Regions from separate parts of the Arthrobacter sp. Hb9-2 genome, predicted to be linked through region 2. Evidence: riboswitches for the same ligand, from Rfam matches in the RefSeq annotation. Region 2 holds a riboswitch; each other region holds the start of a gene.
What was found. A riboswitch is a leader RNA that binds a small molecule or an ion and turns the genes downstream of it on or off. The one in region 2 is predicted to bind S-adenosylmethionine.
Positions count from the first base shown of each region.

Region 1: another riboswitch for S-adenosylmethionine. It lies ahead of AC5RV1_RS14285 (aminotransferase class V-fold PLP-dependent enzyme); the one in region 2 lies ahead of AC5RV1_RS13040 (DUF1737 domain-containing protein).
Region 3: another riboswitch for S-adenosylmethionine. It lies ahead of metX (homoserine O-acetyltransferase MetX); the one in region 2 lies ahead of AC5RV1_RS13040 (DUF1737 domain-containing protein).

Region 1 is NZ_JBNHGJ010000025.1:735-11,104, forward strand. It holds gene smpB (SsrA-binding protein SmpB) at 1-328, shown strand, start outside; RNA gene ssrA (transfer-messenger RNA) at 407-775, shown strand; gene AC5RV1_RS14255 (S1C family serine protease) at 1,067-2,050, shown strand; gene AC5RV1_RS14260 (hypothetical protein) at 2,097-2,465, opposite strand; gene AC5RV1_RS14265 (fluoride efflux transporter FluC) at 2,510-2,929, opposite strand; gene AC5RV1_RS14270 (fluoride efflux transporter FluC) at 2,929-3,360, opposite strand; gene AC5RV1_RS14275 (metal-dependent transcriptional regulator) at 3,361-4,074, opposite strand; gene AC5RV1_RS14280 (class I SAM-dependent methyltransferase) at 4,106-4,864, opposite strand; gene AC5RV1_RS14285 (aminotransferase class V-fold PLP-dependent enzyme) at 4,975-6,408, opposite strand; SAM riboswitch class IV at 6,445-6,558, opposite strand; gene hisN (histidinol-phosphatase) at 6,715-7,527, opposite strand; gene rsgA (ribosome small subunit-dependent GTPase A) at 7,576-8,691, opposite strand; gene aroA (3-phosphoshikimate 1-carboxyvinyltransferase) at 8,675-10,066, opposite strand; gene AC5RV1_RS14305 (DoxX family protein) at 10,074-10,370, opposite strand, start outside.
Region 2 is NZ_JBNHGJ010000021.1:54,034-64,403, reverse strand. It holds gene AC5RV1_RS13050 (flavin monoamine oxidase family protein) at 1-890, opposite strand, end outside; gene opgC (OpgC domain-containing protein) at 1,034-3,412, opposite strand; SAM riboswitch class IV at 3,743-3,857, shown strand; gene AC5RV1_RS13040 (DUF1737 domain-containing protein) at 3,871-4,149, shown strand; gene AC5RV1_RS13035 (rhodanese-like domain-containing protein) at 4,146-4,556, shown strand; gene AC5RV1_RS13030 (O-succinylhomoserine sulfhydrylase) at 4,557-5,765, shown strand; gene AC5RV1_RS13025 (DUF1905 domain-containing protein) at 5,824-6,126, opposite strand; partial or broken gene AC5RV1_RS13020 (HNH endonuclease signature motif containing protein) at 6,329-8,009, shown strand; gene AC5RV1_RS13015 (glutamate--cysteine ligase 2) at 7,954-9,183, opposite strand; gene AC5RV1_RS13010 (UDP-N-acetylglucosamine 1-carboxyvinyltransferase) at 9,251-10,370, opposite strand, start outside.
Region 3 is NZ_JBNHGJ010000009.1:46,145-56,514, reverse strand. It holds gene AC5RV1_RS07415 (hypothetical protein) at 1-225, shown strand, start outside; gene AC5RV1_RS07410 (CoA-acylating methylmalonate-semialdehyde dehydrogenase) at 246-1,730, opposite strand; gene mmsB (3-hydroxyisobutyrate dehydrogenase) at 1,744-2,646, opposite strand; gene AC5RV1_RS07400 (LysR family transcriptional regulator) at 2,785-3,684, shown strand; gene AC5RV1_RS07395 (zinc-binding dehydrogenase) at 3,710-4,828, opposite strand; gene AC5RV1_RS07390 (MFS transporter) at 4,932-6,314, opposite strand; gene metX (homoserine O-acetyltransferase MetX) at 6,495-7,610, opposite strand; SAM riboswitch class IV at 7,623-7,738, opposite strand; gene AC5RV1_RS07380 (bifunctional o-acetylhomoserine/o-acetylserine sulfhydrylase) at 7,834-9,159, opposite strand; SAM riboswitch class IV at 9,203-9,318, opposite strand; gene AC5RV1_RS07375 (S8 family serine peptidase) at 9,569-10,370, shown strand, end outside.

The DNA of each region.
Region 1 (10,370 bases), on a different contig from region 2:
TGGATTCTGCACCTTCTACAACGACGAGCTGTGGATGGAAGCCATCCACATCCCCGAGTACAACCAGGGCAGCTGGACCAACCACGCGGCCCGGCGCCGCCGCAAGCTGCTGCTGCATCGCGAGGAACTGATCAAGATTTCGCACAAGGTGCGGGAATCAGGCTTCACTATTGTTCCGCTGCAGCTGTACTTCGTTGACGGCCGGGCCAAGGTTGAAATCGGCGTGGCCCGCGGTAAGCGCGAGTACGATAAGCGCCAAACCCTCCGCGAACAGCAGGACAACCGTGAAGCGCAGCGGGAAATGCGGGAGCGCAACCGCCGCCGCTAGGCTGGAATGAATTCCCTGAATGATGCGTTATGATGGGTAGTCCGGTGGGCTTGCCTGCCGGTTTTGATAAAAAAATATGGGGATGATCGGTTTCGACGATGTTAGTCGCGACAGGTGAAGCGGGCCGAGGATGCAGAATTATCTCGTAAACGCTTTCTGCAAACCAATAAGTGCCGAATCTAAGCGCACTGACTTCGCTCTTGCTGCTTAACCAGTAAGACAGTCCGTCAGCCCGAGGTTGCTATCGCCCCGGATCCTGGCGTCATTTAGATAGCCACTGCTGTTCACCTCTGTCATCGGGGTGAACGGGACTCTTAGATGACTGGGCCCGGATCAGCCAGCTGTTTGCAGCATGGCTGGGGCCGAGAAAATCCGACGCAAACTGCGCCCGGAGAAGCCCTGACAACACGACATCGGACGGGGGTTCAATTCCCCCCATCTCCACATTTGTGATGATGTGGAACTTCCTTGAGGGAAGGTTCACATCATCGGGATAGCACCCCGGTCCTCGGACCGGGGTGTTTTTCTTTGCCCCGGCCATCAGGGAGCCGCCCCGGGCCACGAAGCAGCCTGGCAACGAAGCAGCCGGGCCCCGTCCACCGACTGACCATGCCCTTGGGCTTTCGTTCACCCACGGCGTAGCGCAGCGGGGACTAGCGACCCGCCCCCGGTCGTTGTCTCCGTTAGGAGCCCGTACCGCCCTCGCCGCCGGGATCCGGTTACGCCAGGAGGTGCCCCATGAACCAGGGGAGCGAGCCAGTTTCACAGGCGTCCGACGCCGACGCCCTGGACTCGTATTCACAGACAGTGATGCGCGTGGCCGCCACGGTCACGCCGCATGTTGCCGCTTTGGAAATGTCCTCGGCGCGCCGCAACGGACGCGTCCGTGTCGGGGCAGGTTCGGCTGTGCTCTTCACCGAGGACGGCTACCTCCTGACGAACGCCCACGTCGTGGCTGGCACCCAACGGGGGCACGCAGTGTTAGCCGACGGCAACCGGATGGAGCTGGAACTTGTGGGGGCGGATCCGCTGTCCGACCTTGCCGTGGTCCACGGCAGGCCGCCGCGGGTGGCGCCGGCGCAGTTCGGTGCCGCGGAGTCCTTGCGCGTGGGCCAACTGGTGGTCGCCGTCGGGAACCCCCTGGGCCTGGCCGGCTCGGTAACGGCGGGTGTGGTCAGCGGCCTGGGACGAGCCATTCCGGTCTGGTCGGGAGGCAACCGGCGGGTCATCGAGGACGTGATCCAGACGGACGCCGCCCTCAACCCGGGCAATTCCGGCGGAGCGCTGGCGGATACACACAGCCGGATCGTCGGCATCAATACCGCCGTGGCAGGTGCCGGACTCGGCCTGGCGATCCCCATCAACGCCACCACCCAGCGGATCATCTCCGCCCTGCTGGCGGACGGACGGGTACGGCGGGCCTACCTCGGCCTGGTCAGCACGCCCACCCGGCTCAGCCCCAGCGCCGTTATTAGAACCGGCCAGCGGGACGCGCTGCGCGTGGTGGAAGTACTGGCCGGCTCTCCGGCAGACAAGGCCGGCCTGGCAGCGGGGGACATCCTCCTCGCCGCGGGCGGCCGTCCCGTCAGTGACGCCGAAAGCCTCCAGCGCCTGCTCTTCTCGGACGCCATCGGCGAACCTCTCCAGCTCGCGGTGCTGCGGGACGGTACGGAGATCCATCTCACGGCGGTCCCCGAGGAGATGGTCGGCAACGGAAAGTAGGCGGGAGGCGGCACATGCCGCCCTTACCCCAAAAGCAGGAGGAGGCTCAGCCCTGCCCCGGCACATCTGCGATGCCCACGAAACGCGTGCCGACGCCGTCGAACTCGCTGCGGACGTATCCCTCGCGCAAACGCGGAACGTCCTGCGGACTGTGATGGCCGCACACCACGTAGGTAAAGTCAGGCCACCACTTCTTGGGGCGCGCTGCTTCCTCGTACCCGCAGACGGCGCACTCGAGGTGGACCCAAACAGGCCGCTTTCCGGTGCGGTTGGCGCGGGACTGGACCAGCCAGGGCGGCGGGTTGTCCAGGATTTCACCCAGTTCAGCTTCGGTCATCCATTTTGGAAGGCCGTGGCGCTGGGCCATTTCCATCGGTACATCAAGGGCAATGGCCGCGTCGCGTCTGCTAATCATCACCATCCACGATACGCGAGCGGGCCAAATCGCCTGCAGCAGCGCTAGGAAGCGAGGGCAATCCCGGCCGCAGCAGCCGCAAAGCCGAGCACAAGGTTCGCCGCCACGTTCAACATGGCGGAGCCGAAGCGAGCCTCGGTCAACAACCGCACTGTTGCCGTTGTCCATGAACTGAAGGTGGTGAGCCCCCCGGCCAGCCCTGTTGCCAGTGCGGTCTGCCATTCCGGGGCGAGCTCCAGCTTTATGGTCATGGCGTGGGAGACGCCAATGATGAAGCACCCCGCCACGTTCACCAGCAAGGTGGCCCAGGGCCAGTGCAGCCGCGCCTTGTGCCACGGGACGTGCGCGGAATTCCCGGGGGAGCGGGCCGTACGGATGGACGCGTGATGCGCGAACCAGCTGTCCACACCGAAACGAAGAAGCGCTCCGGCGACGCCGAACAGGCCCACCAGGGCAGCAGCCATCACGCCCTGCGGCCCGGGCCGGCGTCATGGCGTACGGCCACCACCTTGCCGAACCGCCAACCCAGACCCGCCGCCGCCAGCCCCAGCAGCACTGACAACGCCAGGTAGGCTGCCCACGCCATGTGTTCGCCGGCGCGGGCCAACTGGTCCACAGAAAACACCAGGGCGGAGAAGGTGGTGAAGGACCCCAGCAAACCCGGCCCCAGCCCGGCCCGCAACCAGAAGGCCGTCTGCGGACGGGCTATCCAGACCGTGGTCAACGCTGCCAGGACGAAGCTGCCGCCAACGTTGATCACCAGCGTGGCCCAAGGGACCGCACCGGGAAGATCGGGAAAAGCCAGCCCAAGTCCATACCGCAGTTCAGTGCCGATGAGGCCTCCGGCGGCGACAGCGATCCAGGCGCGGCCCGCCGGCATGCCGGCAGGGTTCATTCAGCTGTCTCCCAGCAGGCAGCCCGGGTGGGGACGGTCGCTGTGCACCCACAGGGCGGACGTGATTTCGTCGGCCAGGTCGTAGTCCCTGGTCCTGCCCGAGTTCCTGATCCGCACCACCAGGGCGCCGCCGAACGGCTTGCGGCCCACAACCTCCACCTCGGCGTCGAGGTCTATCTCCTCGGCGGAAAGATAACGGAGCAAATCCGGGTTCTCATCGCTGATCCGGGTGATCCTGCCGGTGTGCCCCTGGTCCAGCGCACCCATCAGGTGGGCGCGCGGCATCAGCACTTTCCCGTCGGCAGTGGGAATGGGGTCACCGTGCGGATCCCGCTGCGGGTTCCCGAGTTTGGCCGCAACCCGCTCAATGAAGGTGTCCGAGACGGCGTGCTCCAGCAGCTCGGCTTCGTCATGGACCTCGTCCCAGCTGTAGCCCAGCTGCTGGACAAGGTAAGTCTCGATCAGGCGGTGGCGCCGCACCATGGAAAGGGCCAGCCGGACGCCGGCGTCCGTCAGCGTGATGGCGCTGTAGGGCTTATGGTCAACGAGGCCTTGGTCCTTCAGCTTGCGGACCATTTCCGAGACCGAGGAGTTGGCGACGCCAAGGCGCTGCGCAAGCTGGGAGGACGTGATGGCCTTGTCCTGCCATTCCGTGAAGGAGTAGATGACCTTGACGTAATCCTCAATGGAGGAGGAGGGCGCGCTGGTCTTCACAGCTCCAAGCCTACCCGTTGCCTGTTCTCCGTCATGCCTTGAAGGCCCGCCAGGTAAGCGTCAGGTACGGCAGTTCGAGCTCCTCTTCCAGGCTGTGGCCCAGGTGGTCGTGGAGGTACCAGTCCAGGTTGGCCAACACCTTGGCGCGGGTGCTTTCGCCGGCGCGCAGATAGTAGCTTCTGGACTTTGTGAGCTCCACCAGGTCCGTGGTGCTGACGCGGTCCTGCCAGTGGGTGACGTGGCCCTCAAGCCCCCGGAACTCTGGTCCCACGAGCGGCCGGAAGTCCGGCTTGTACACATCCCCTGCGTGCATGATCCGGGAGAGCCGGTGGACCCAGGGGACAGAGGTGTCCAACTGGTTCCAGATCAGGCCCAGCGTCCCGTGCGGGCGGAGGACGCGTGCCAGTTCGGTACTTGCGGCCAGGGCGTCGCACCAGTGCCATGCCTGGGCAACGCTTACGACGTCGAAAGCTGCGTCGGGCAGGCCCGTTGCCTCCGCGGTGGCGTGGATTGCCGTGGCAGCGGGATAGTGCGCCCGTAACTGCTCGAGCATGTCGGCAGAGGGGTCCACGGCCGTGACGGCCAGGGCCATGTCCAGCAGCAGTTCGGTGAACTTGCCGGTGCCGGCACCGGCATCGAGCGCCTCGCGGGCACCCGGGGGCACCAGCCAGCGGGCTGATTCTTCCGGGTAGCCCGGACGGACCTGCTGGTAGTCCCGGCCGCCGTCCTGGAAGCTTTGGCCGAGCTCCCGCCGCCGTCCGTGATCAAGCCTGGGGCCACCCCGTACCACGCGTGGCCTCCTTCGTCCGATGCCCTTGGGTATCCTTCGAATTTACCGCACCCGACGTTGAGGCAAGATCAATAAGCAGAGTCAGTGCCGGCAGCGGACGGCAACAGTGTTCAGTCGTCGATGCAGGGGGCGGCCCCGGCGGTCCCCGGAGTGTTCGGTGCCCAGTGCGGATACGTGCGCGCGTCGTTGGCGGGAACCCAGCGCCCCGCGTCGACGACGTAGTCCCACCCCAGGCCGTTTCGGCGCAGCGAGTCGATGCCGGCAAGGAGCCGTTCTGCATCCTCTAGGCGTGAGCCGACGCCGAAGCTGGCCCGGAGGGAACCGGAAGGAAGCCCGAGCCGCTTCAGCAGCGGGTGCGCGCAAAAGCGGCCGTCCCGCAGGCCTACGCCATGTTCCGCGGACAGGTAGGCGGCCACGAGACCGGCGTCGTAGCCTTCCACGGAGAAGTTGACCACGCCGATGGTGTCCGTATCCGGGTTGGTGTCCTTGAAGATCTGGTGCACGGTCACGCCGTCAATGTTCTGCAGGCCTTCCACCAGGAAGGAGCGGATGGCCGATTCGTGGGCGTGCCACTGTTCCTGGTCCAGGCCGGCGATCACCTGTGTGGCGCGGGCCAGCGTTGCTGCGCCAAGGACGTTGGGCGAGCCGCCCTCATGGCGGGCAGGGCCGGTGGCCCAGCTGACGCCGTCGAGCCTGGCTTCCTTGACGGCGCCGCCGCCTGCGAGGTGGGGCGTTCCGGCGTCCAGCCAGTCGGCGCGGCCCACCAGCACACCGGTACCGAACGGTGCGTAGAGCTTGTGGCCGGAGAAGGCGAGGTAGTCGACGCCGTCCGCGGCGATGTTTACGCGGCGGTGCGGCGCAAGCTGGGCCGCGTCAACCACAATCCGTGCGCCGTATTCGTGGGCGAGCGCGGCGAGGGCCCGAATGGGAAGAATTTCACCGGTGACGTTGGAGGCGCCGGTGACGGCGAGCAGGCTCACGCCGCCCTGCTCCAGCTCAGCGCGGACGGACTCGATGGTCCCGGCGATGGTGTCAGCGGCAACGATGCTCCGGTGGGGGACACCCTGCCACGGCAGCAGGTTCGCGTGGTGTTCGATGTCCAGGTACAGGACGTCGCCGTCCGGACGTCCGTCCGTCGCGGGCAGGCAACCGGCAAGCAGGTTGAGGGAATCGGTGGTGTTGCGGGTGAAAATCACCGAGTCGTCAGGGCGGCCGCCCACGAAGTCCCGAACAATGCTGCGTGCGTTCTCGTAAACGGACGTGCTGATCTGGGACGCGTAGCCGGCGCCGCGGTGGACGCTCGCGTAGAAGGGCAGGATCTCGTTGAGGTAGGCCGAGACTACGGAGAGGGCGGGAGCCGAGGCACCATAGTCGAGGTTTGCATAGCGGACGTGCCCGCCGGAGATGAGGGGCGCCTGGATTTCCGCACCTGTGACGGCAGCAAGGGGACGGCCGGCGACAGCGCGGCGGGCATCAAAGAGGGCAGCGGCTTCAGCCTGGATGGGCTGGGCGGCGGCGTTGGGGGAGACGGTGGCAGTTGTCACAGAGACCTCACTTCGAAAAGGACTCCCTGCTCCGGGAATCCGCGCTTGCCGCATCCGTTCCGGACCGGCCTGGTCGTCACCCGGGGCACCCCACCGCGGTTGGAGGGTTGCCGGCCAGCAAACCGGGGTTTCGCGCTGGCACTCGTGACCTGGTTAAGAGCGTAGGACATGGGGCAGGAAGGTTTGAAGCCGGCTCAAATGTTAAGCGCTTTGTTACGCCTGCCGAAAAGTGCTGCTTTGGCCGAAGAAACGACGGCGGGCGCCTCCTTTGGGAGCCGCCCGCCGCTGATTGTTCGGTGAAGGTGCCTAGAGGAGATCGTCCAGGTCAGGGTTCAACCTGCGGAGTACCTCGGAGTGCAGGATGGAGTTCGTGGCCAGCGCGTTGCCGCCAAACGGCCCGTCCTCCCCTTCCAGCGAGGTAAACCGGCCACCCGCTTCGACCACAATCGGCACGAGTGCCGCCATGTCGTAAAGGTTGAGTTCGGGTTCGCAAGCGATGTCCACCGCGCCCTCGGCCACCAGGCAGTAGGACCAGAAATCGCCGAAGGCCCGGGTCCGCCACACGTCCTCGGTGAGGCCCAGGAAGTTGTCCAGATTGCCACGCTCCTTCCACCCGCCCAGGCTGGAGTAGGACAACGAAGCGTCCGAAAGGTTGGCGACATTCGAGACGCGGAGCCGGGTGGCAGCAGCCAGCGACCGTCCCATGTAAGCGCCCATGCCCTTGGCCGCCCACCAGCGCTTGCCCAGGGCGGGAGCACTCACCACTCCAACAACGGGCTCGCCTTCATCCACCAGGGCGATCAGGGTGGCCCAGACGGGGACGCCGCGGACGAAGTTCTTGGTGCCGTCAATGGGGTCGATGATCCAGCGGCGGGACCCGTGGCCGGTGCTGCCGAACTCTTCACCGAGCACTGCATCACGCGGACGGGAGCGGGACAACTGGCCGCGGATGGCTTCTTCTGCCGCCTTGTCCGCGTCGGTGACCGGCGTCAGGTCAGGCTTGGTCTCCACCTGGAGGTCCTGGGCCTTGAAGCGGCTCATGGTCTGGTCATCCACGGAGTCTGCCAGGACGTGCGCCAGGCGCAGGTCATCGTTATAGCTTGAAGCGGGTTGGATCATGGTTCCAAACTACCGTCTGCGCGCGGTTCTGCTGGGAGATCGGCACCGTCAGTTGACGCTGCCCAGTTCCTTCGCCTCCTGCGCCTCCAGCCGCGGGTCGGTGCCCAGGAGGCGCCGCAGGGATGCCAGCCGGGCTTCTCCGGTGGCGCCGGCATGCCCGCCGCCCACCCAGGCGTCCAGCCCGCAGTTCACTGCCGTGGCGGTGTGTTTGCAGCCGCGTTCGCAGTCCTCGATGCCGGGGGAGAGGTCCGGGAAGGAGCGCAGGATCCGGTCCGGGTCCACGTGCGCCAGGCCGAAGGAACGGATGCCCGGGGTGTCGATGATCCAGCTGCCGGCGGGTGCGTCCGCCAGCCTCAGGGCCAGCGCCGACGACGACGTGTGGCGGCCCCGACCCGTCACCGCATTAACCCCGCCGGTGGCACGCTCCGCACCGGTCAGCGCGTTCACCATGGTCGACTTGCCAACGCCTGAATGCCCCAGCATGACTGTCACTTTTCCATCCAGATAGCCGCGGAGTTCCGCGACAGCCCCGCTGTCTAGGCGTGCGGACAGTCCGTCGTCCGAGCGGGCATCGATCCCAGATGCGGTGGAATCGGCCGTCCGGCTGATGATCACGGGGAAGTCGAGGTGGGTGTAATTGGACAACAGCTCCGCTGGATCCTTGACATCCGCCTTGGTGACCAACAGGATCGGCTCAATCCCGGCGTCGTACGCCGCCACCAGGGCGCGGTCGATGAAGCCCGTGCGGGGCTCGGGGTTGGCAGCCGCCACCACAACTACGAGCTGGTCCGCGTTGGCCACGACGGCGCGTTCCACGGGATCGGTGTCGTCCGCGCTGCGGCGCAGGAGGGTCTTGCGGTCCTGGATCTTGACCAACCGGGCCAGGGTGTCCGGTTCGCCGGAGACATCGCCTACGAGGGATACGAAATCACCCGCCACCACCGGGTTGCGGCGCAGCTCCCGCGCCCTCGCTGCAATGACTACGCGTTCGTTGCCGGAGTCCTCACCCACCACAGCCGTATACCTGCCGCGGTCAACGGTGATAATGCGTCCCGTGACGGCGTCGTCATGGCTGGGCCGGTCTTTGGTGCGAGGGCGCGAGCCCTTCTTGCTGGGGCGGATTCGGACATCCGATTCATCCCAGGAATCAGTGCTCCGCGCCACCGGTTGAACCTTCCGTGCCGGTGTTGGACGAGCCTGCCTGGGCAAGCATGCTTGCCCACAACCGGGGAAAGTCCGGCATAGTTTTGGCAGTCGTGGCGATGTCCTCCACCTGCACGCCCTCCACCGCCAGGCCCAGGATGGCTCCGGCAGTGGCCATGCGGTGGTCGGCGTAACTGTGGACGACGCCGGCGTGCAGCTTGGCGGGCCGGATCACCAGGCCGTCGCTGGTTTCCTCGGCATCTCCGCCAAGGCGGTTGATCTCGGTGACCAGTGCAGCCAGCCTGTCGGTTTCGTGCCCGCGCAGGTGGGCAATACCGCTGAGCCGGGAGGGGCCGCTGGCCAGGGCACATAACGCGGCGACCGTCGGCGCCAACTCACTTGTGTCCGCGAAATCCCCGCCCTTGATCTCCGCTCCGCCGGTTACGGTCAGGACGCCGTCGCGCAGGGTAACCTCTGCGCCCATCTCGGCAAGAATGCTCCGCCAGAGATCTCCCACCTGCTGTGTCTGTTCGGGCCAGCCGGGAATCCGCACCGTACCGCCGGAAGCCAGGGCCGCGGCAAGGAACGGGCCGGCGTTGGACAGGTCCTGCTCAATCCGCTGGTCGAAGGCTTGGATGGGCCCAGGGGCAACAAGCCAGTGGTTGGGAACCGAATCGTCAACAACAACCCCGGCCCCCCGCAGGACAGCGACGGTCATATTGATGTGGTCCAGGCTTGGTACAGGTTTACCTACATGCTCAAGGTGCAGGCCCTCGGTGAACCGTGCCCCCACGAGGAGAAGGGCAGAAACGAACTGTGAGGAGGCGCTGGCATCGATGACCAGGTGTCCGCCGCGAACTTCTCCGGTGCCCTCCACTGCAAACGGCAGCGACGACGGTGTGCCGCCGCCTTCCGCGGAAACGGCCACTCCCAGGGCCTTGAGCGCTTCGATGATGGTTCCCATGGGCCGCTTCCGGGCATGCGGGTCGCCGTCGAACAAGCTGGCACCGTTGCGCAGCGCCGCCAGCGGCGGAACGAACCGCATCACCGTCCCGGCAAGGCCGCAGTCGATCCTCGTGGAGGCCGATGCGGCATCGGCCGGCAGCGGCACCACCTCCAGATCCGGCCCGAACGCCCCGTCCCCCGGCACCTCGGTGATGGTGGCGCCCAACTGCCGGAGCGCGTCAACCATCAGTGCGGAATCCCTGGAGTGCAGCGGTGCGCGCAGGCGCGACGGGCCGTTGGCCAGGGCGGCAAGGACGAGGTACCGGTTGGTCAGCGACTTTGAACCGGGCACCGTGATGGTGGCATCCACCGGGCGGGAGGCGAAGGGTGCGGGCCAGTGGGGGAGGGACGTTCCGGAGTTGTCCTGGGCAGTGGAGGGCGCGGCGGTCATGTCCTGCTTATGCCCCCGTGGCCTGTTCAACGGCGCGGCGGACCACCTTATCGGCCTTGGAGAGCTTCTGGTTGGTGGTCTTCCTGGCATCCGCGGCAAGGTGGGCGGCACCCTTCCGCGCGTCGGCAGCAAGGTGCTCTGCGCGCCACACCAGTCCCGGTTTGCCTGCCGTGTCAACAGAAGCAAGCAGGGCCCCGCCGCTCAACGAAAGATTCTTGAGCAGCTGGTTGCGTCGGTTTCCGCGGCCTTCCTTGCTGCTGATGTCCGCGCTGCGCCACTCGACAAAGGTGTTGAGAAGGGAGAT
Region 2 (10,370 bases):
GCGGCTTCGAACGCGTACGGGATGCGGTCCATGCCGCCCACGGGCTGGAACATCATCATGGCCTGGTCCCAGCCGAATTCGAAGGAGAAATAGTTGCCGACGCCGCTGGCAAAAACATCCGAAAGGGCATCCGGCGCCAGGGGTGTTCCCGCTTCCAGCCCGGCGCCCGGGGCCACGGAGTAGCCCTTGCGGCCCGTGCCGGTGTACTTGAAGCTTGCCGCCGCATTGCCGGGAACCTTGCCGCCGATGGCGCCGAAATTCCGCAGGAAGGAGATCAGGTTCTCCTTATCCGCTGCGCTCATGTAGCTGTCCAGGGCACCCTGGTCTGTGGCTTTGGCGAGGAGTTCGGAGACGTAACCGTAGACATCGGCTTTGGCTGCGCGGTGGCGGACAGGGGTGTTGGAGAGCTTGGTGTTGCCCTCCCGGAACAGATATCCGTCAGCATTCTGGTTGGTGAACGGCTCGATCGCCACCCCCAGTTCCTTGCAGTAGTCCAGGGTGATGTGGTGCTGGGGAATGCGGCCGGGGCCGGCATTCATGTACTGGTCCTTGGAGAACGTCGCCCGCTGGGTAACTCCGAGGAGGTCCGTTTCCTCGGTTCCCCCACGCACCGTCCAATTGCGTCCGCCCGGCCGCATCCGGGCCTCAAGGATGGTGACTTTGTAGCCCGCCTTGCCCAACTCATAAGCGGTCGTCAGGCCGGCGATGCCGCCGCCCAGGATGACGACACTCTTCCCCTTGCCCTGCAGGTCATTGGCCCGGGGCGCAGCATAGGCAGGAGCGGCCGTATCGGGAGCCAGGCCCATCGCGGCCATGGTCTCGTACATCACCCCGGCTCCTCCCACCATGCCCACGTAGCGGAGGAAGTTCCTGCGAGTCGCATCTGTCATTTTTTCCCTTTCACCGGACTGTTACGCGGTGATCGTATGGGGGAAATGTTTCGTCAAATGCTGTGACAATGTCAGTGTTGTAGCGTTCACATTTCCGCGAAGTAAACGCTTCCCGGATGGTACAGGCAGCTCCTGCGAATGCGCTATGTGGGAATAATCCGGAAGAGGAACCTGGTCCGGACCATGACCCACAGGAGCCCCAGCACTACGGCATATGCGGCGGTATTGAGCAGCACGTTCTCCTGCTGCAGTGCTGGAATATTGGCCACCACGGCAATCAGCACCACGTGCATGATGAACACATAGAGGGTGGCGCGGCCCAGCGGAATCAGGAACCAGCCGAGTGCGCGCTGCACGGGTTGCCAGTATGCGGTGAGGAAGGCGTAGGCCGCCACCACCAGGACCAGGACGTTAAGAAGCCGGCCCGGCGCCAGATACGTGCGGCCAAAGAATAAGTCGTACATGCTCCGGTACACGGCGTCCGGGATGATGGCGAGGCGGACATCGAAGCCGTTCGCCAGGTAGGGGTTGCCCCACGAGAGAAACGCGAACAGGAGTGCGACGGCGGTGCACGCGGCCACCAGCCAGGTCTGTCCCGCCAACCAGGCGACGATGCTGCGCCGATGGTAGCCGGCGACGAGTCCGATCACGAACAGCACCTGCCACACGAGCAGCGGGAACGAGTCCTCGAACTGGGAGGGCAGGAGCCGGATCCTCGTGGCAGCTCCCACGGCGTAGACCGCAAGGGTTCCGGCCAGCACCCAGATTGCCTTGCCGCGGTTGAGCGCAGCCAGGATCAGCGGGCTGGCAAGGAGCAGCACCACGTAAAGGCCCATCACGTTGAACTGCCAGGGTCCGAACTGCAGCAGCAGGATGGCAGGGAGCACCTGCGGCGGCACCGGGAACTGGAACAGGGATTCCATGCCGGCATAAAGGTCATAGGTACGGCCGGCGCCGTCGTGCCCTGCCCCGCCCGTTCCCTGGTCCACAAAGGTGGTGAGGGGGTCAGTCCGGAAGATCGGCAGCAATGAGACCAGGAAGACGCCAATGAGGACTATCAGTGCCGTCAGGTAAAGCTTGCCGGCCCGCCGGGAGGTTAGTTCAACCACCGTTCCGAAGTCATCCTTGGCCCTGGGCCCGTACACCATGCCGACCACCAGTCCGGAGAAGAGGACGAACAGCTCGGCACCCGAAACAAAGCCCACCGCCTCCTGGGTGAGCAGCTGGAACAGCGAGGTCAGGCCCAAGTGGTTGACCACAACAAAGACAATGGCCAGGCCGCGCAGCATATCCACGCGCGCATCCCTGCTGGACGGGTCTGAATATCCCCACGCCGTAGCGGCATTGACCCGGCGGGGAATCTGCCACAGGGCAACCAGGAGGATGAGGAGCGCCGCGCCCACGGTCCAGGCAGCGGCCCCCGTAAGGGTGTTTGCCCGGACGTACGTGCTGCCGGAGCTGACCTCGGTGACCGGGCCTGCGACGATGGGGGACGCTTCCAATGTGCCCAGGGCGGCGTTGGCGATGCCCGGGTTTCCGGTGAGCCGCCAGTCGATGCTTGCCACTCCGGTGTCCCGCGTACTGGTCCGCTCGTCCCACACCACCGCGCCTGTCATGCGGAACCCGGCAGCGGTGGCCGTCCCCACCACCTGGTCCCACCAAGCGGCCTTGATGGCCGCTTCGGATGCGCCGCCGGAGGCCGGGCTGTAGAACGCGGAGGTGTGCAGGAGGAACGGCTTGTCCCTTCCCTCTGCATAGCTGGCGTAGAAGTTTTCACCGCCGGAGGCCGTGAGCATTTCCCGCAGTTGGCCGGCGCGGGGAACTGTGTTGACGGCAGCACCACCGGCGGTGTCGTCGTGGAAGGCGGTCAGGCCAACCCAATCCACCGCATCGTCCCCGGGATAGTAGGGTTCGTAAGCTGCGTCCGAGCCGTTCCAGGCGCCGTCGCCGTTGGTATCAAGCAGCGCGAACCCATCACTTCCCTGTGCGGGCGCGTTCCGGTTCCGGTCGAACGGATAATCCGTGCCCAGGTACGGTTCCCAGACCATCACAACGCCCCCACCGCCGTCGACCTCCCGGAACGCCGCTGTCACAGCCTTGAATGCCCCCCGGTAGGCAGCCGGCTGCTGGCCCCACTCAACCCAGCTTGCGTTCATGTCCGGGGCGAACCGGACAAGCAGCTGTCCTTTGAAACTGGACGCAAGCTCCAGCACCCTTTCGGCGAAGGGCCTCGCAGCCGCGGCGTCGATCTGGTCCAGCGGCATCGTGGGCTTCACTGTGAGCATCGCGTGGGCACCCTGCAGGGAGGACTGTTCCAGGAATCCCTCGATGTCGTTTTGCTCTGATGAGCGGTAGGGAAACGCTATGTCGTGGCCAAAAATAGCCGGCGAAGCACCCAGCCGGTCGGCGAAACCGGCGGCGGAGTCCTCACCCCATTCAAGGACGGCGCCCAGCAGCGGCTTTCCCTCTTCAGGAAAACTCCGCGCGGCCTGGGCTGACCCTGCGGGCAACACCACTGCCACGAGGGCAATCAGCAGTGTGGCAAGGAGCGCCCCAACTACGCGCAGCCGGCGTACCCGGTAAGGGCCGGCAGGGTGCTGTGGCGCGGCAGTTAGCGTGCTGATGTGGACCCCCGGTGCTGGTTCTGATGATGGGGACTGCCCCGTATGAAACTTTATCTGGCGGGGCGTCCGCAAAAGGCCGGAAAAGGGCGCCCACCTGCGGTGATGCCGCCGCCGTCGGTTCCTCCGGTGTCGCGGAAATCGCCGCCTGCTGCACCGCGCCCCGTTCAGTTACGGAACATGACGACGGCGGCGGTGCGCCCCTGCGCGCCAAGTGTTACGTTTCTGGGGAGTAATGAGTACCGGCGCCAAGCCCTGACTGGCCGGTCGGCAACCCTCCTTTCGCGGCGGGGTGCCTCAGGTGAATACTCGGCATATCGACCGATTCGAGTTGCAAGCGTGAGAGAAGGAGATCCGTCGTGTCCGACGCACCTGCCCCTGAAGAGAGACTGTCGTACCGGCTTGTCACCGGCCCGGATGACAGGTCTTTCTGTGAACGGATTTCCACCGCCTTGGCCGAGGGCTACGTGCTGCACGGCAGCCCGGCGGCAACGTTCAACGGCAGCAGCGTCATCGTTGCCCAGGCCCTGGTCCTGCCGGCGGCCATCGCTTCGGCTGATGCCGCCGTCGCCACCGCAGTGGATAACCTCGAATCCGCAGGCGAAGACCTCGAGTTCGACGGTGAGGGCCACGCATGAGCTACGCCGGAGACTTGACGCCCCAGGAGGCGTGGGAAAAGCTGGAGCAGGGAGCCATCCTGGTGGATGTCCGCACTGAGGGCGAATGGGCCCACATCGGCATCCCTGACACCAAGGCCACCGACAACGATCCGCTGTTCATCCAGTGGACGTTCCCGGGCGGCATTCCCAACCCTGATTTCATTAGCTCCCTGGCCCAGCAGGCGCCCGAGGATCCGTCTACCGAACTGGTATTCCTGTGCCGCTCCGGGCAGCGTTCCATCGCGGCCGCCATTGCCGCCACCCAGGCCGGTTTCACCTCCTACAACGTGCTGGAGGGCTTTGAAGGCGAGCCGGACCGTTACGGCGAACGCACTGTCAACGGATGGAAGAACCGGGGACTGCCCACCAACCTTGGAAAGAACTAAGTGACCTTCAACGAAGACGCTGCCGGCTGGAGCCCCGACACCCAGGCCGTGCGCGGCGGACTGGACCGCACCAACTTCCAGGAAACCAGCGAGGCTGTATTCCTGAACTCCGGGTTCGTGTACGAATCCGCCGCCGCTGCCGAGCGCGCCTTCACGGGCGAGGATGAGCGCTTTGTGTACTCCCGCTACGGCAACCCCTCGGTGGCCACGTTCCAGGAACGCCTCCGCCTCCTTGAGGGAACCGAGGCGTGCTTTGCGACGGCGTCCGGCATGTCTGCCGTGTTTACCGCCCTGGGTGCGCTGCTGGCTGCCGGCGACCGCGTTGTGGCCGCCCGCTCGCTGTTTGGCTCCTGCTTTGTGATCCTGAACGAGATCCTGCCGCGGTGGGGTGTGGAGACGGTGTTCGTGGACGGTCCTGACCTGGAACAGTGGCGCGACGCCCTGTCCCAGCCCACCACTGCCGTCTTCTTTGAGTCGCCTTCCAACCCGATGCAGGAAATCGTCGACATCGCCGCGGTCAGCGACCTCGCGCACGCGGCAGGCGCCACCGTCGTCGTCGACAATGTCTTTGCGACTCCCCTGCTGCAGCGCTGCGGGCAGCTAGGTGCCGACGTCATCGTCTACTCCGGCACGAAGCACATCGATGGCCAGGGACGAGTCCTGGGTGGCGCCGTCCTGGGCACCAAGGAATTTATCGAGGGGCCGGTCAAGCAGCTGATGCGCCACACGGGCCCGTCGTTGTCCGCCTTCAACGCCTGGGTGCTCACCAAGGGCCTTGAGACCATGGCCCTGCGCGTCAACCATTCATCCGCGTCCGCCCTGCGGCTGGCCGAGTGGCTGGAGCAGCAGCCCGCGGTGAGCTGGGTGAAGTACCCGCTCCTGAAGTCGCACCCGCAGTACGAACTGGCGGCAAAGCAGATGAGCGCCGGCGGCACGGTTCTCACCCTGGAGCTTGCGACGACGGGTGGCCGCTCGGGCAAGGAGGCCGCCTTTGCGCTGCTGGATGGTTTGCGCATCATCGACATCTCCAACAACCTCGGGGATGCAAAGTCCCTCATCACGCACCCGGCCACTACTACCCACCGTGCGATGGGTCCGGAGGGGCGGGCAGCCATTGGCTTGAGCGACGGCGTGGTGCGGCTTTCGGTGGGCCTGGAGGACGTGGACGATCTGATTGGCGACCTGGAACAGGCGCTCAAGCAGATCTAGAGGTGCCTGACGGTGGGGCGCGCTCCGGCACCCTCGCGGTTATGTGGGCGGGGCTCTATCAGACCTCTTCGAAGGAGAGCTGGACGGCCACTTCGTCTCCTTCCCTAATCCGGGCTTTGTCCCTGATGGCCTTCTTCACGGGCAAGAGGTAGGAACCGGCTTTCTGGTCCGCAAACAGCGAGGTCTGCCAGGAGTGCCCGGCAATCTCCGCGGTCACCCTGACGGATCCGAATGCCTTGCTGGAGCCGGCGCTTTGTTCGTGGATGTCATCCGCGACGTTTGTTGGGAGCGTCAAAAAATGCCAGCCCGCCTCACCGGGGTAGAGCCACAGCTCAGCTTTGAAGGAGTACAACGCCGTCACGCGCCGAGTATGGCATGCCCCCTTGCCGGGGCACCACCGTTGCTGATTTTTCCTGTCTTGTTGCCCTGCTGTTCGCACCGCTGAAGCGAGCATCAGGCGTGCCGGGGGGACGGAACTGCAGGCTGAGAAGTTTTTTAGTTTCTTTTCCAGCAGGAGGACTTTTAGGCCCTGTTTTGTCAGACCCTCGCAAGAGGATGGGGGCATGGAAACGAACGCGGCAGTGGTGCAGGCGGAGGCGGCCGTTGTGGCTGCAGTCGCTGCGCTTGCTGCGGCGCTGGCTCACAGTGATGTCGCTGCTTCCGGTGGCGCTGGTGAACTTGACGCCGCGGTTGGCCCGTACGCTGCGGCGGGTTTTGATGATGATCCGTTGCAGCGGGTTGTTGATGGGGCTTTGGATGTTCTTGCCGCGGTTGCACGGTCAGAGGCGAAGCTGGCGGCCCTGAAGGCGCAGGCGGTGGCGGTGTTCGCTGTGGCCACGAAAGCGTTGAATGCTCCGGTTTCGTCGCCGTATGAGGTGACGGCGCAGGAGCGGAGTTTGGTGGCTGAGGTGGGGTGTGTGCTGGCAATCGGTGACCGGGCCGCCGGTGCCCTGATCGCCGACTCCCATGCCCTCACCACTTCCCTGCCCCGGACACTGGCCGCTTTGCAGGCCGGGACGATTTCCTGGGCGCATGCCCGGACCATGGTGGACCAGGCCGCAAGCCTTGACCGTAACGGGGCGGCGGCGTTGGAGGCGCACTTCTTGGACCCGGACACGACGAGACCGGCGGCAGCCGCCTCGGTCGGGGAGATGCCGGCGTACCGGTTCAAAGCCAAGGCCCGGGCCTGGCGGGAACGCCATCACCCGGAGAGCCTGGAGAAGCGGCACGCCAAGAGTGTGGCGGACCGGCGGGTCGAGTACTGGCTTGATGGTGACGGGATGGGTTGGGTCGCTGCCTGCCTGCCCGCGGACCAGGCGTCCGCCATCTGGGACCGTCTCACCACCATCTCCCGGGAAATGCAGGGACCGGACGAAACCCGCACCCTCACCCAGCTCCGGGCGGATGTCGCTGCGGGCTGGCTTCTGGGCGGCACCACCACCGAGATCCCCGCACCCCGGGCACAGATCCTGGTCACCGTGCCCGTGTTCTCGCTGCTGGGCCTGACCGATGAGCCGGCGATGCTGGACGGGCACGGCCCAATCCCCGCCTCGATGGCACGAAACCTCGTCGCCAATGGGGCCGGCTCGTTCTACCGGGTACTGGTGGATCCGCGGGACGGGGCACCGTTGGAGATCGGCCGGACCAGCTACCGGCTGACCAAGGCGATGCCGGAACTGGCTGCGGCTGCGGGACGGCAAATGCCCGTTCCCCGGCTGCAGCAACAACTCCCTGGACAACGAAGCCGACCACATCCTCGCCTGGCACCAAGGCGGCACCACCGGAATATCGAACCTCGGCCAACCCTGCCCCAAACACCACAAACTCCGCCACACCAGCGGCTGGAAACCAACACCAGCCACCACAACCGAACCACCGGGCTGGACCTCACCCACCGGCAGGCACTACAAAAGCGAACACCAGGACTGGGAACCACCCCACTGGCCGAAATGGATTGAGGAACTTTGGGATGCCTCCGTCCAGGCCGACTCGGAGCCCTCGGACCTGTACGTGCCTGGGTACTTTGCCCTGCCGGAAAACCTGGACCGCCAGGAAGACCCGGACCCGCCGGAAGATCCTGATCTGCCAGATTTGATGTGCCGGAGGACCCAGGCCCTTCTGAAGACGAACTGCCCAAGGACCCGTTTCCGGACTGGCACCTCTGGTTGGATACGGCTACCTCTGCCCGCTAAGACTGGCGGACGCGCAGCAGCTCCGGGGACGGGTCCCCAGCAGAAGGATTGACGGAGCCGCGCATCGTTACATCCACCGCATGCTTGACCACTGCACCAAAGCCCAGGTCCTCCGGGGCTGACGCGGCCAAAGCCCTGTCGCGGATGCAGCGCTGTTCAGCTGCCCCCGTCCCGCGAGCAATGATGTCCTCCACGCCTTGACGGGCCAGGGCGAGTTCACCCTGCTCCTGCAATACCGGTGCAAGGTAGTCCACCAGGGAACGCACCACATCGGCAGCCTGCGCGGGCCGGAAAGTACCGAAATCCAGGAGTTCCCCGCTGAGTCCGCCGCTGCTGGCCTGCCAGGAAGCCATCCGCAAAAGTACGGTGGGTACCGGGGCGGGCTCAACCCCCTCGTGCCACTCACGGCTCGCAGTCTCCACCAGAGCCCTGACAAGAACGGCAAGAAGTGCAGCATCCTCGGCCCGGAGGCAGACATCTGCAACGCGGACCTCGACAGTGGGGTGGTTCCGGGACAGGCGGGCGTCGAAGTAGAGCATTCCTTCGTCCAGCATCACTCCGCTGTCAAGAAGGCGGGTGACCACCCTCCGGTACGCGGAATACGTCCCATAAATACCAGCGGGTCCCGCTGTGGGCCAGCGGTTCCACGCTTGGGTGCGGTAGCTTTCAAACCCCGTTTGAAGCCCGTTCCAGAACGGTGAGTTCGCGCTCATTGCCGTGAGGACGGCAAGCTTGTCACGAATCCGATCCAGCACAGCCACACCCTCGTCGGGTGACTCAATAAAGGTATGGACGTGGAAGCCGCAGGTCAGCTGCTCCTGGGCCGTCAGGCCAAAGCGCTCCAGCATCCGGGCATAGCGTGGATCAGGGGTGGTGTGGCTCGCCAGCCCAAGGGGCGACGTGGCCAGCGCCGCCACCCGCGCATTATGCTTCCTGGCAGCCGTGTCAGCGAGTGCCCGCCCCGCTCGGATCTGGTCAAGCAGCACACCGTACTCCAGGCACGGGCGCGTCTGGGTCTCGATCTGCTCCAGCTTGAGTTCGGCACTCAGGCCCATCTCGTCGTCGTCGTAAACGGTCTTGTCTTCCGTTACGAGATCCCGGGGCTCGTCAGGAGCGTCGTCTGCCGCCAACCGGCGGAGGGACAGCAGGGCGTCAGCGAGGGCAAGCGGCTCCCCGCTGTCTGGATCAACGATCAGGAGCTCTTCCTCAACGCCGAATGTTCGCATACTCACATTCTGCGGCAGCTGAGGGACTTTTGAAGGTCCTCAGGACTTCATGACGAAGCGTGAATGCTCAGTCCTGGAAGTACTCCACCTTGGCCCCGATAGTGTTCAGCCGCTCCGCCAGGTCCTCATACCCGCGCTCGATAACGTAGATGTTCCGCAGCTCGGAGACTCCCCGGGCTGCCAGCATGGCCAGCAGCAGGCAGGCTGCGGGACGCAAAGCAGGTGGACAGCCGACCTCTGCAGCGCGCCACTTGGTGGGCCCATTGACGTAGATCCGGTGGGGATCCAGCAACTGAACCTGTGCACCGAGCCGGTTCAGCTCCGTGAGGTATATGGCCCGGTTTTCGTAAACCCAGTCATGGATCATGGTCTGTCCGCTGGCATTCGCGGCAATGACTGCGAAGAAGGGCAGGTTGTCAATATTTAGGCCGGGGAACGGCATGGGGTGGATCTTGTCCTCCGGCGCGTGCAGTTCCGAAGGTTTGGTGGTGACGTCCACCAGTCGGGTCCGGCCGTTGCGTGCCATGTACTCGCCGGAGATCTCCAGCTGCTGGCCCATCTGCCCCAGCGTGGCCAGCTCGATCTCCATGAACTCGATGGGGACCCGGCGGATGGTCACCTCGGAGTTGGTGACGATACCGGCGGTGATGAGGCTCATTGCCTCGATGGGGTCCTCGGAGGGGAAGTATTCGATCTCGGCATCGATCATGGGACGCCCGGTGATCTTCAAGGTGGTGGTGCCCACGCCGTCGATGGCCACCCCCAGCATCTGCAGGTAGAAGCAGAGGTCCTGCACCATATAGTTCGGGCTGGCGTTGCGGATCACCGTTATCCCCTCACGGTGAGCGGCAGCCATAATGGCGTTCTCGGTGACAGTATCGCCGCGCTCGGTCAGGACAAAGGAACGGTCGCCGGTATCGGCCGAAGGAGCCTGAACGCTGTAGAAGCCTGCCGTCGCCTCCACTGCCAGCCCGAACTGGCGCAGCGCCTGCATATGTGGCTCTACAGTGCGCGTGCCCAAGTCGCAGCCACCCGCGTACGGAAGGCGGTACTCCGAGGTTTCGTCCAGCAGCGGCCCCAGCAGCATGATGACGCTGCGCGTGCGGCGGGCAGCTTCCACGTCCATCGCCGCCAGGTCAAGGACGGCCGGCCTGCGGAGCTGGAGATCGGTATCATTGAGCCAGGTG
Region 3 (10,370 bases), on a different contig from region 2:
ATGGACCAGCAGTTTCCGCCGTACGGGCAGCCCCAGCCGGAACAACCCCGGCAGGGGCAACCCCAGGCCCAGCAGCAGCCCGCGGCACCTGCCACTCCCCCGCCGCCGTCGGCCCCGCAGGGCTACCGCGCCCGCAAGCTCGCCGAACTGGATGAGAAGTACAGCAACGGGGAACTTTCCGTGGAGGAGTACATGACCCGCCGCGGCGAGATCATGAACGGCTGACCTGAGTCAGTCCACCTGCGTCAGTCCACCTGCGGAAAACCCAGGTCGATGACGGACGTCGCGGGGTCCGGCCAGCGCGTGGTGACCACTTTGCCCCTGGTGTAGAACCGGATGCTGTCCGGCCCGTACATGTGTGTGTCGCCAAACAGGGAGTTCTTCCAGCCGCCGAAGGAGAAAGTCCCCACCGGCACCGGGATGGGCACGTTGACGCCCACCATCCCTGCCTCCACGTCGAACTCAAATTGGCGGGCGGCGCCGCCGTCGCGGGTGAAGATGGCAACCCCGTTGCCGAACTCGTTGTCGTTGACCAGGCGGACCGCATCGCTGTAGGTATCCACCCGGACCACGGACAGGACGGGGCCAAAGATTTCGTCGTCGTACACCTTCATGCCCGGCTTAACGTGGTCCACCAGGCTGACTCCGATGAAGAACCCGCCTGAATCGAACTGCTGCGAGCGGCCATCAACAACCACCGTGGCGCCCTCGTTTTCGGCACCTGCCACGTAGGAGGCCACCCTCTCCCGGTGTTCGGCGGTGATCAGCGGGCCCATCTGCGATGCCGGGTCGGTGCCTGGGCCGATGGTCAGGGTAGCCATCCGGCTCTGGATGGCCGCCACGAGGTCGTCGGCGATGGCGCCGACGGCGACGAGAACGCTGACCGCCATGCAGCGCTCGCCTGCCGAGCCGTAGGCAGCCGAAATTGCGGCGTCGGCCGCCATGTCCAGGTCCGCGTCCGGCAGGACCACCATGTGGTTCTTGGCCCCGCCCAGGGCCTGGACCCGCTTGCCGTGGTCCGCAGCACGCTTGTAAATCGATTGCGCGATGGGCGTTGAGCCCACGAAGCTGACGGCTTTGACGTACGGATGTTCGAGCAGGACGTCCACCGCCTCTTTGTCGCCCTGCACCACGTTCAGCACACCGGCCGGCAGTCCCGCTTCGGCGAAGACTTCCGCGATGAATACGGCGGAGGATGGATCCTTTTCACTGGGCTTCAGGAGCACGGTGTTCCCGCATGCCAGGGCGCTGCCGATCATCCAGAGCGGCACCATGGCCGGGAAGTTGAACGGGGTGATGCAGGCCACGACGCCCACGGGCTGCCGGACGGAGTGGACGTCCACGCCGCTGGAAACCTGCTCGGAGCGTTCCCCCTTGAGCATGTGGGACAGCCCCGTGGCGAACTCAATGTTCTCGAGCCCGCGGGAAATTTCCCCTTCGGCATCGGAGAGTACTTTGCCGTGTTCACTGGTCAGGATGGCGGCCAGCTCGGACTTGCGCTGGGTCAGGATTTCGCGGACGCGGAAGAAGATATTGGTCCGTTTGGCCAGGCTCGTTGCCCGCCAGGCTGGCAGCGCAGCCGAGGCGGCGGCAATGGCTTCTTCCACCCGGGCAGCGGAAGCCAGTGCCACCTGCTTTTCCTGCTCTCCGGTAGCAGGGTTGTAGACGGGGCCGAAGCGCTCGGCATCGGCAACGCGGCTGCCGTTGATGTAATGCGGAATGGTTTGCATGGAGGTCTCTCTTCTACTTTGCTGAATCCAGGGAACCGTCGGCGAGCTTGATGATCATGGAGCAGTCCTTGCCGGACTCGCCCGCATCGATGAGGCGCTGGTACAGCTGCTGAACGTGCTTGCCGATTTCGAGCGGCGTGCCGGTGTCCTCGGCAGCACTGATGGCCAGGCCGATGTCCTTGTTCGCCAGCTCAGCGGTAAACGTGGGCGCGAAGTCATTGTTGGATGCAGCGGTGGGGACCACGCCGGGAACGGGGTACCAGGTGCGCAGGGCCCAGCTGTCGCCGGATGAGACGGAGGCGATGTCCCAGAACACCTTCTTGTCCAGGCCCAGCCGGTCCGCCAGCACGGCGCCCTCGGCAGTGGAGGCCAGGTTAATCAGGAGCATCAGGTTGTTGCAGATTTTGGCTGCCTGGCCGGTGGTGGCTCCGCCGGTTGGGATGATGTTGGCTGCCATCGGCTCGATGTACCGCGTGGCGTCGGCCACAGCATCCGCCTCACCGCCCACCATAAACGTGAGCGTTCCTGCCTTGGCACCGCTCATCCCGCCCGAGACAGGGGCGTCAACGAAGCGGAAGCCGGCGGCAGCAGCGGCGTCGTGCAATTCTCTGGCGGCGGCGATATCGATCGTGGAGGAATCGACCAGGAGTGTGCGCGCATCCGCATGCGCCAGCACCCCGTCCGTGCCCAGGTAGACAGCCTTGGCATGCTCGCCCTTGGGGAGCATGGTGAAGACGACGTCGGCGTCCGCCACTGCCTCGGCGATGCTCCCAACCGGCTTCACCCCGCCCGCCTCCGCAGCGGCGAGAGCAGCCGGGTTGAGGTCGAATCCCCGAACGTCGTGACCCGCCTTTGCGAGGTTTCCCGACATGGAACCCCCCATGTTTCCCAAACCAATCCAACCGACTACCGCCATGGCCTAAGCTCCTTTGCTGTGCCTCCGGCGAGGGCAGCCGGAAGGTCTGTGTCCACCATCACACCCTGCTAGAGTGCAATCAAGGGGAAAAATTACAGATGGCATGTGCACTGATGCACACGAAGGAAAGGGCACCGGGTGGCGCAGCTTCCGAGTCCGGACGACTTGCTGATTTTGCTCACGGTGGCCCGCCTTGGGCGCTTCAACGCCGTCGCGGAAACGATGGGCACCACCCACACCACCATTTCCCGCCGGATCCTCGCCCTCGACAAGCAACTCGGCGGGCGCACCCTGGAGCGCAGCCCGCACGGCTGGGAACTGACGGAGCTGGGGGCTTCGGCCGTGGCCGCGGCGGAAACGATCGAAGAAACACTGGGGTCATTGGCTGCCGTTACGGGCCAGGACCGGGACGCTCTGTCCGGAATGGTGCGCCTCAGCACCTCCGACGGTTTCGGCGCCGAATTCGTTACCCCTGCACTCGTCCGCCTCCAGCAGCGGCACCCCATGCTGAATGTGGAGATGCTCAGTGCCACGCGCAAGGTCAGCCAGAACCGCTCGGGCGTGGACCTGGAAGTGGTGGTGGGCCGCACTGACGTGAGCAACGCGCAGGCCATCTTCCTGACCAACTACTTCCTCCGGCTATACGCCAGCCCGGCCTACGCCGCCAAGCGGGGCCTGCCGGAAACGCCCGACGGCGTGGGACAGCACGGCTTCGTCTCTTACGTTGAGTCGGCACTCCAGGTTGCCGAACTGGGCCACCGGTCCTCGCAGCTGCCCATGCCGAAGTCCAGCTTCCAGGCGACGAGTATCTTTGCCCAGGTGGAGGCGGTGCGCCGCGGCGCGGGCATCGGTTTGCTTCCAAACTTTATGGTGGCGCGGAATCCGGAGTTCGTTCCGGTGCTCCCCGACGCGTTCCAGCGCCAGGTGCCCATCTGGGCCGTGGCCCGGCCCGAATCGCTGCGGTCCGCCCGGGTGCAGGCCGTGATCGCTGCGCTGAAGGAAGAAGTTGCCGAACGCCAGGACTTGCTGGCTGCCTAGATTTTGCCCGTCAGGTGCCGTTTCTTCAGGCTTGGAAGAGCCGTCTCACAACTTGCCCTGCGGCCAGCGCATCGAGGCCTTCGTTGATCTCATCAAGGGGCCGGGTGTCGGTGTGCAGCAGCTCAACGGGAAGCCTGCCCTCCCGCCAGTACCCAAGGTACAGGGGGATGTCCCGGCCCGGAACGGCGTCGCCCATATACGAGCCCAGCAGCCGTTTGCCCGCCCCGGCGAACTGGAGCGCGGGCACCGTCAGTTCAGCCGTCGGGTGCGGCAGCCCCACAGAGACCACGGCGCCGCCACGCGTCACGTGCTCGAGGCACGATGCGATGACCCGGGCTGACCCCACAGCTTCGATGGCGGTGTCCACGCCGTCACCGGAGGCCTCCTGGATCAGGCGGGGAGCCTCGTCCGGTGTCCCCACGGCGGTTGCCCCGCACTTCCGGGCGAGGCCGTGCTTGCCGGCGTTCGGATCGATGGCAATCACGGAGGAGGCACCAGCGAGCGCCGCGGCCATGACGGCCGAAAGCCCCACGGCGCCGAGTCCGAAGACAGCGACGGACTGGCCTTGCTGGACGGCCGCCGTGTTGAGGACAGCTCCCATCCCGGTGAGCACGGCGCAACCGAACATTGCCGCAACAGTGTCGGGGACGTCGTCGTCGATGACCACCACCGATTCCCTGGCCACCACCGCGTAATCGGCGAAGGCCGAAACCCCGAGATGGTGGTTAATGCGCTCCCCTGCGGGCGTCCGCAGCAGGGCCTCACCATGCAGCAAGTCCCCCGACCCGTTGACTTCCGCTGCGCGGTGGCAGAGAGCCGGACGGCCCGCCCGGCACGCCCGGCAGTCTCCACAGCTGGGGACGAAGACGAGGACCACATGGTCCCCGGGGGAAACGTCCGTAACACCTTCACCCACCGCGGCAACCCGCCCAACAGCCTCATGTCCCAGTGCCATGGGAAGGGGCCTGACGCGGGAGCCGTCCACCACGGACAGGTCCGAGTGGCACAGGCTCGAGTAGGTGATGGTGATGCCCAACTCACCTGCGCGGGGTTCCGGCCGGTCAAGCTCCTCGACCCGAAGGGGATGCGCTTCGGTGTAGCTGGTGCCGGACGGGACGGTGGAGTAAAGGACGGCTGCTTTCATGGGAGATCCTGACTTCGTCGAAGGCAATGACGCCCAACTGCCCGGGCCTGCGGGGTCGCGGGTCCGGGCAGTTGGTGCTTTTTGGCTCTGGTGGTGACAGTGACTATTTCTTGCCGGAAGCGAGCAAGTCCGCGGTGCCCTGGGCGTCGGCTGCGTCCACGTCGTGGAGCGAGATGCCGCGGGTCTCCTTGAGGAAGAACACGGCGATGGCGGTCACGATGCAGGCTCCCAGCAGGTACAGCGCCACCGGAGTGGAGGACTTGAAGCTATTGAGCAGCGACGTGGCGATGATCGGTGCCAGTGAACCGGCGACGATGGAGGTCACCTGATAGCCCAGGGAAACGCCGGAGTACCGCATCCGGGTGGGGAACATCTCGGCCATGATGGACGGCTGGCCCGCGTACATCAGCGCGTGGAACAGCAGGCCGATGGTGATGGCGGCCAGGATGACGATGTCGTTGCCGGTGTCCATCATGGGAAAGGCGAAGAAGCCCCAGGTGCCACCGAGGATGGCGCCTGCCATGTAGACCGGCCGCCGGCCGAATGCGTCCGACATCTTGCCGACGAGCGGGACGGCGCAGAAGTGGATGAAGTGCGCCACGAGCAGGAGCAGGAGGATGCGGGAGGTGTCGGTCTGGACGACGATCTTCAGGTAGGTGATGGAGAACGTCACCACCAGGTAGTACAGGATGTTCTCGGCAAAACGCAGGCCCATGGCGGTAAAGACACCGCGCGGGTAGCGGCGGAAGACTTCGGCAACACCGTAGCCCTTCTTCTCCACCGTGACTTCCTTGCGGGCTTCAATGAAGATCGGTGCATCCTGGACTTTGGTGCGGATGTAGTAGCCAACGATCACGATGACGGCGGAGAGCCAGAAGGCGACTCGCCAGCCCCAGCCGAGGAATGCTTCCTGGGAGAGCGTGGCCGAAAGGGTGAACAACACGCCGGTGGCCAGGAGGTTGCCCATCGGTACCGCCGACTGTGGCCAGCTGGACCAGAACCCGCGGGACTTGTTGGGGCTGTGCTCGGCAACCAGCAGCACGGCGCCGCCCCATTCACCGCCGACGGCGAAGCCCTGCACGAAGCGCAGGAACACCAGGAGGGCCGGAGCCCAGTAGCCGATCTGGGCGAAGGTAGGCAGGCAGCCCATCAGGAAGGTGGCTACGCCCACCAGGATGATGCTCAGCTGCAGCAACTGCTTGCGGCCGAACTTGTCGCCGAAGTGGCCAAAGACGATGCCGCCGATGGGGCGGGCCACGAAGCCTACGGCGTAGGTGACGAAGGCGGCGATGATGCCGTCCAGTTCGGTCCCTGAATTGGGGAAGAACATTTTGCCGAACACCAGGGTGGCGGCGGAGGCATAGAGGAAAAACTCGTACCACTCAACAACGGTGCCGGCCATGGAGGCCGTAACGACTTTCTTCAGGCCTGAGGCCTTAACGTCGGTTTCCTCTGGCCGCCGTGCGGCGGAGCTTTCCGTACTCATTTATGAACTCCTTCGGCGTCGTCTTCGACACCACTGGGACAGGCTGTGGCGGATACACGTGATTTTGGCCACGAACCGCCGGGTCCCATTGAGTATGGTCTGCCTCCACGCCCAGCTCAACGGCGAATCATGCAGAGCCCATCTGCATTTATGCACATATTCTGGCTTTTGGTTGTGGCGTTATGCCGAAAGGTGTTGCCGGAGCTGCGATCCCAGCTGGCCGATCTCGGTGAGGAACCCGTCGTGCCCGATAGGCGCCTCGATGAGGTGGACGTCCACCTTTCCGGGAAGCGCCCGCGCCAGCTCCCGTGACTGGGACGGAAAGTAGAGCCGGTCCGAGTCCACGGCGGCGACAAAAAAGCGCGCACTGACACTGGACAGGGTCTGGGCGAGCGACCCCCGTCCCCGGCAGATGTCGTGGCTCATCAGCGCCTCTGTGATCGCGATGTAGCTGTTGGCGTCGAAGCGCTGGACCAGTTTGGTGCCCTGATGATCCAGGTAGCTCTCCACCTGGTAGCGCCCGCGGGCTGCCAGCTGCTCGCCCTGAAGCGGCGATTCGGGCGCCTGCGGCGCGCGTCCGAACCGTCCGTCCAGCTCCACCGGGGAGCGGTAGGTGATGTGGGCGATGCGCCGGGCCAGGGCCAGGCCTTCCTCGGGAGCGGGTCCGTTGTAGTAGTCACCGCCGTTGAAGTTGGCGTCCTGCCGGATGGCGAGGGTCTGCGCCTGGGCAAAGGCGATCTGCTCGGCGGTACTCGCGGCGCCCACGGCAATCACAGCACAGCGCCGCACCCGCTCCGGATACGTGACAGCCCATTCCAGCGCCCGCGCCCCGCCCATTGAGCCGCCCAGCACGGCAAACCAGCTCTCGATCCCCAACTGGTCGGCCAGCCGGGCCTCCGCCACAGTGCTGTCCCGCAGGGTCACCAGCGGAAAACGCGAGCCCCAGGGCGTTCCGTCCGGAGCAAGCGACGACGGCCCCGTGGACCCATAGCAGCCGCCCACTATGTTGATGGACACCACGAAAAAACGGTTGGTGTCCACCGGCGCGCCCGGCCCGGCGAGTTGTTCCCACCAGCCGGGTTCTTCTGTGTCGCCGCGGGTTACGTGGGTGCTGCCGGTCAGAGCGTGTTCAATGAGGACGGCGTTGCTGCCGTCCTCATTGAGTGTGCCCCAGGTTTCGTAGGCCAGGGTGACGTCCGGCAGGTATCCGCCGGCTTCCAGCTTCAGTCCCCCGATGGAGGCATAGCGGACAATCCCGTGTTCGGGGACGGTGGTACGGGTGACGGTAACCGTCATGGCAAGACCTCTTCTACGCGCTTGCCCGCCGTCGAATGACCGGCAGGCCAGGTCTTCACCCGGGGCACCCCACCGCGGAAGGAGGGTTGCCGGCCAGCAAGCCGGGGCTGTCACTGGCACTCATGACCTGGTTCGAGTGTACGAAACAGGCCCTGCCTGCCGCCAAGAGTGTGACTGGTTGTGACTTCCCCGGCCCGCCGCCGCGCTGGTGCCCTGGGTACGGCTAGGCGCCAGTGGCCTCCTTGGCCGCCCGGAAGCCAGCCTGGAGGTCCGCCAGGATGTCATCGATGTGCTCGATCCCCACTGACAGCCGCACCAGGCCGGGATTCACGCCGGCAACCACCTGCTGCTCCGGCGAGAGCTGGCTGTGGGTGGTCGACGCCGGATGGATCACCAGGGAACGGACGTCACCGATGTTTGCCACATGGGAGTGCAGCTCCAAGGCGTCCACAAAGCGCTTGCCCGCCTCCGCGCCGCCAGCGAGGTTGAACGACACGATCGCGCCGGTACCCTTGGGTCCGTACTTGCGTCCGCGCTCGTACCAGGGGCTGGACGGCAGCCCGGCGTAGGCGACGGATTCGACGTCGTCACGCGATTCCAGCCATTGGGCAACGTCCAAGGCATTGGCGACGTGACGTTCCACCCTCAGGCTCAGCGTCTCCAGTCCCTGGGCGATCAGGAAGGCGTTGAAGGGCGACACTGCCGAGCCAAGGTCGCGCAGCAGCTGCACCCGGGCTTTCAAAATGTAGGACAGGTTGGCACCCAGGGCACCGTCGGCGCCGAGGTCGCGGGCATACACCAACCCGTTGTAGGTGGGGTCCGGGGTGTTGAAGCCGGGGAATTTCGCAGGGTCCTTGCCGAAGTCGAATTTTCCGGAGTCCACGATGACGCCGGCGATGGCGGAACCATGGCCACCCAGGTATTTGGTGGCTGAGTGCACCACAACGTCCGCACCCCATTCCAGCGGGCGGATCAGGTATGGGGTGGACAGGGTGTTGTCCACAATCAGGGGCACTCCGGCCTCGTGCGCAACCTGGGACACCCCCTCGATGTCCAGGACGTCCTGCCGCGGATTGGAGACAACCTCGCCGAAGAACAGCTTGGTGTTGGGCTGCACTGCAGCGCGCCACTGGTCCAGGTTGTCCGGGTCCGCCACAAACGTGACGGAGATGCCAAACTTCTTAAGGGTGTGGGCGAAGAGGTTGTAGGTGCCGCCGTAAAGGCTCGGACTGGCCACGATGTGGTCCCCCGACTCGGCAATATTCAGCACCGCAAAAGTTTCAGCGGCCTGGCCGGAACTGAGCAGCAGGGCTCCCAGGCCGCCTTCAAGGCTGGCGATCCGCTGTTCCACGGCTTCCTGCGTGGGATTGCCGATCCTGGTATAGATGGGCGCCAGCTCGGCAAGCGCGAAACGGTTCGCGGCGCTTTCAGCGCTGGGGAAAACAAAGGACGTGGTTTGGTAAATGGGGAGGGCACGGGCACCCGTGGCAGCGTCCGGCTCTTGTCCTGCGTGGATCTGGCGGGTTTCGAAAGACCATCCGTTGGACATTTAAGGCTCCTTTGACATGGGCCCGGCATGCTCGAAGCACCGCGGGCCGCGCTTGCCATCCGGCCATTGCCGGACAGCCAGGTCCTCACCCGGGGCACCCCACCGCGGATGGAGGGTTGCCGGCCAGCGAGCCGGGGCTTGGCGCTGGCGCTCATAACCTGGGCCCAGTCTAGGAACTCCACGTGCCCGCCGCCACGAGTGTGACCGGGTGTGACTTCCCGCCCTGTTGCTGGACGACACTTCCTGACGGGGTGGAGCCAGGAGGCGCCACATGTTGATTTCCCAAGGTTCCGCAGAAGATGCGCAGGATTGAGCGAAGGTTGACCGTTTGCCGCCAATCCCCCGTTAGATTTGAGCCGGGAACACGTCACCTCGCCTTTCTTCTTCCACACCAAAGGACCACATTCAGTTGCCCCAATTCTCTCGCCTGGCACGTCGCACCGTCCTGCTCTCCGCCGTCGCCCTCTGCTCAGGCGCGGTGGCAGCCGGTCCCTGGCTGGCGTCCGCAGCGCACGCCGCTCCTTCCGCTGCTGCGGGTGAAAGTGGCCGCTACCTTGTCCAATTCGCTCCGGGCAAGGACGTCGCGGCGGAGGTGACGGCCCTCCGCGCCCAGGGAATTGGCGTCAACAGAACTTTTACCAAGGCAGTGAAGGGCGCTGCTATCGAAGCCAGCCCGGGGCAGGCTGCCGCCCTGCTCCGCTCGGGCCGGGCCGCAACGGTGGAGCCGGACCACGCTGTCACAGTATCCGAGGTGCAGCGCAACGCGCCGTGGGGCCTCGACCGGATCGATCAACAGGCACTGCCGCTCTCCGGCTCGTACACACCTGCCGCCTCCGGCCAGGGTGTCAACGTATACGTTGTGGACACCGGGATCCTCGCTTCTCATACCGATTTCGGCGGCCGGGTCAGCGCTGGATGGACAGCAAAGGCTGACGGCCTGGGATCAAGCGACTGCAACGGCCACGGCACGCACGTGGCAGGAATCATCGGCGGCGCCGTCCATGGCGTGGCCAAATCCGCCACCCTTATTCCGGTGCGGGCACTCGAATGTGATGGCTCCGGCGTCTACTCGGACATCATCGCAGGGCTCGACTGGGTTGCCGGTCAGCACCGACCTGGCACCCCGGCCGTAGTCAACCTGAGTATCGGCGGACCCACCAGCAGCGTGCTCGATGCAGCAGTCCAGGCCATCATCACCAACGGCCTTCCGG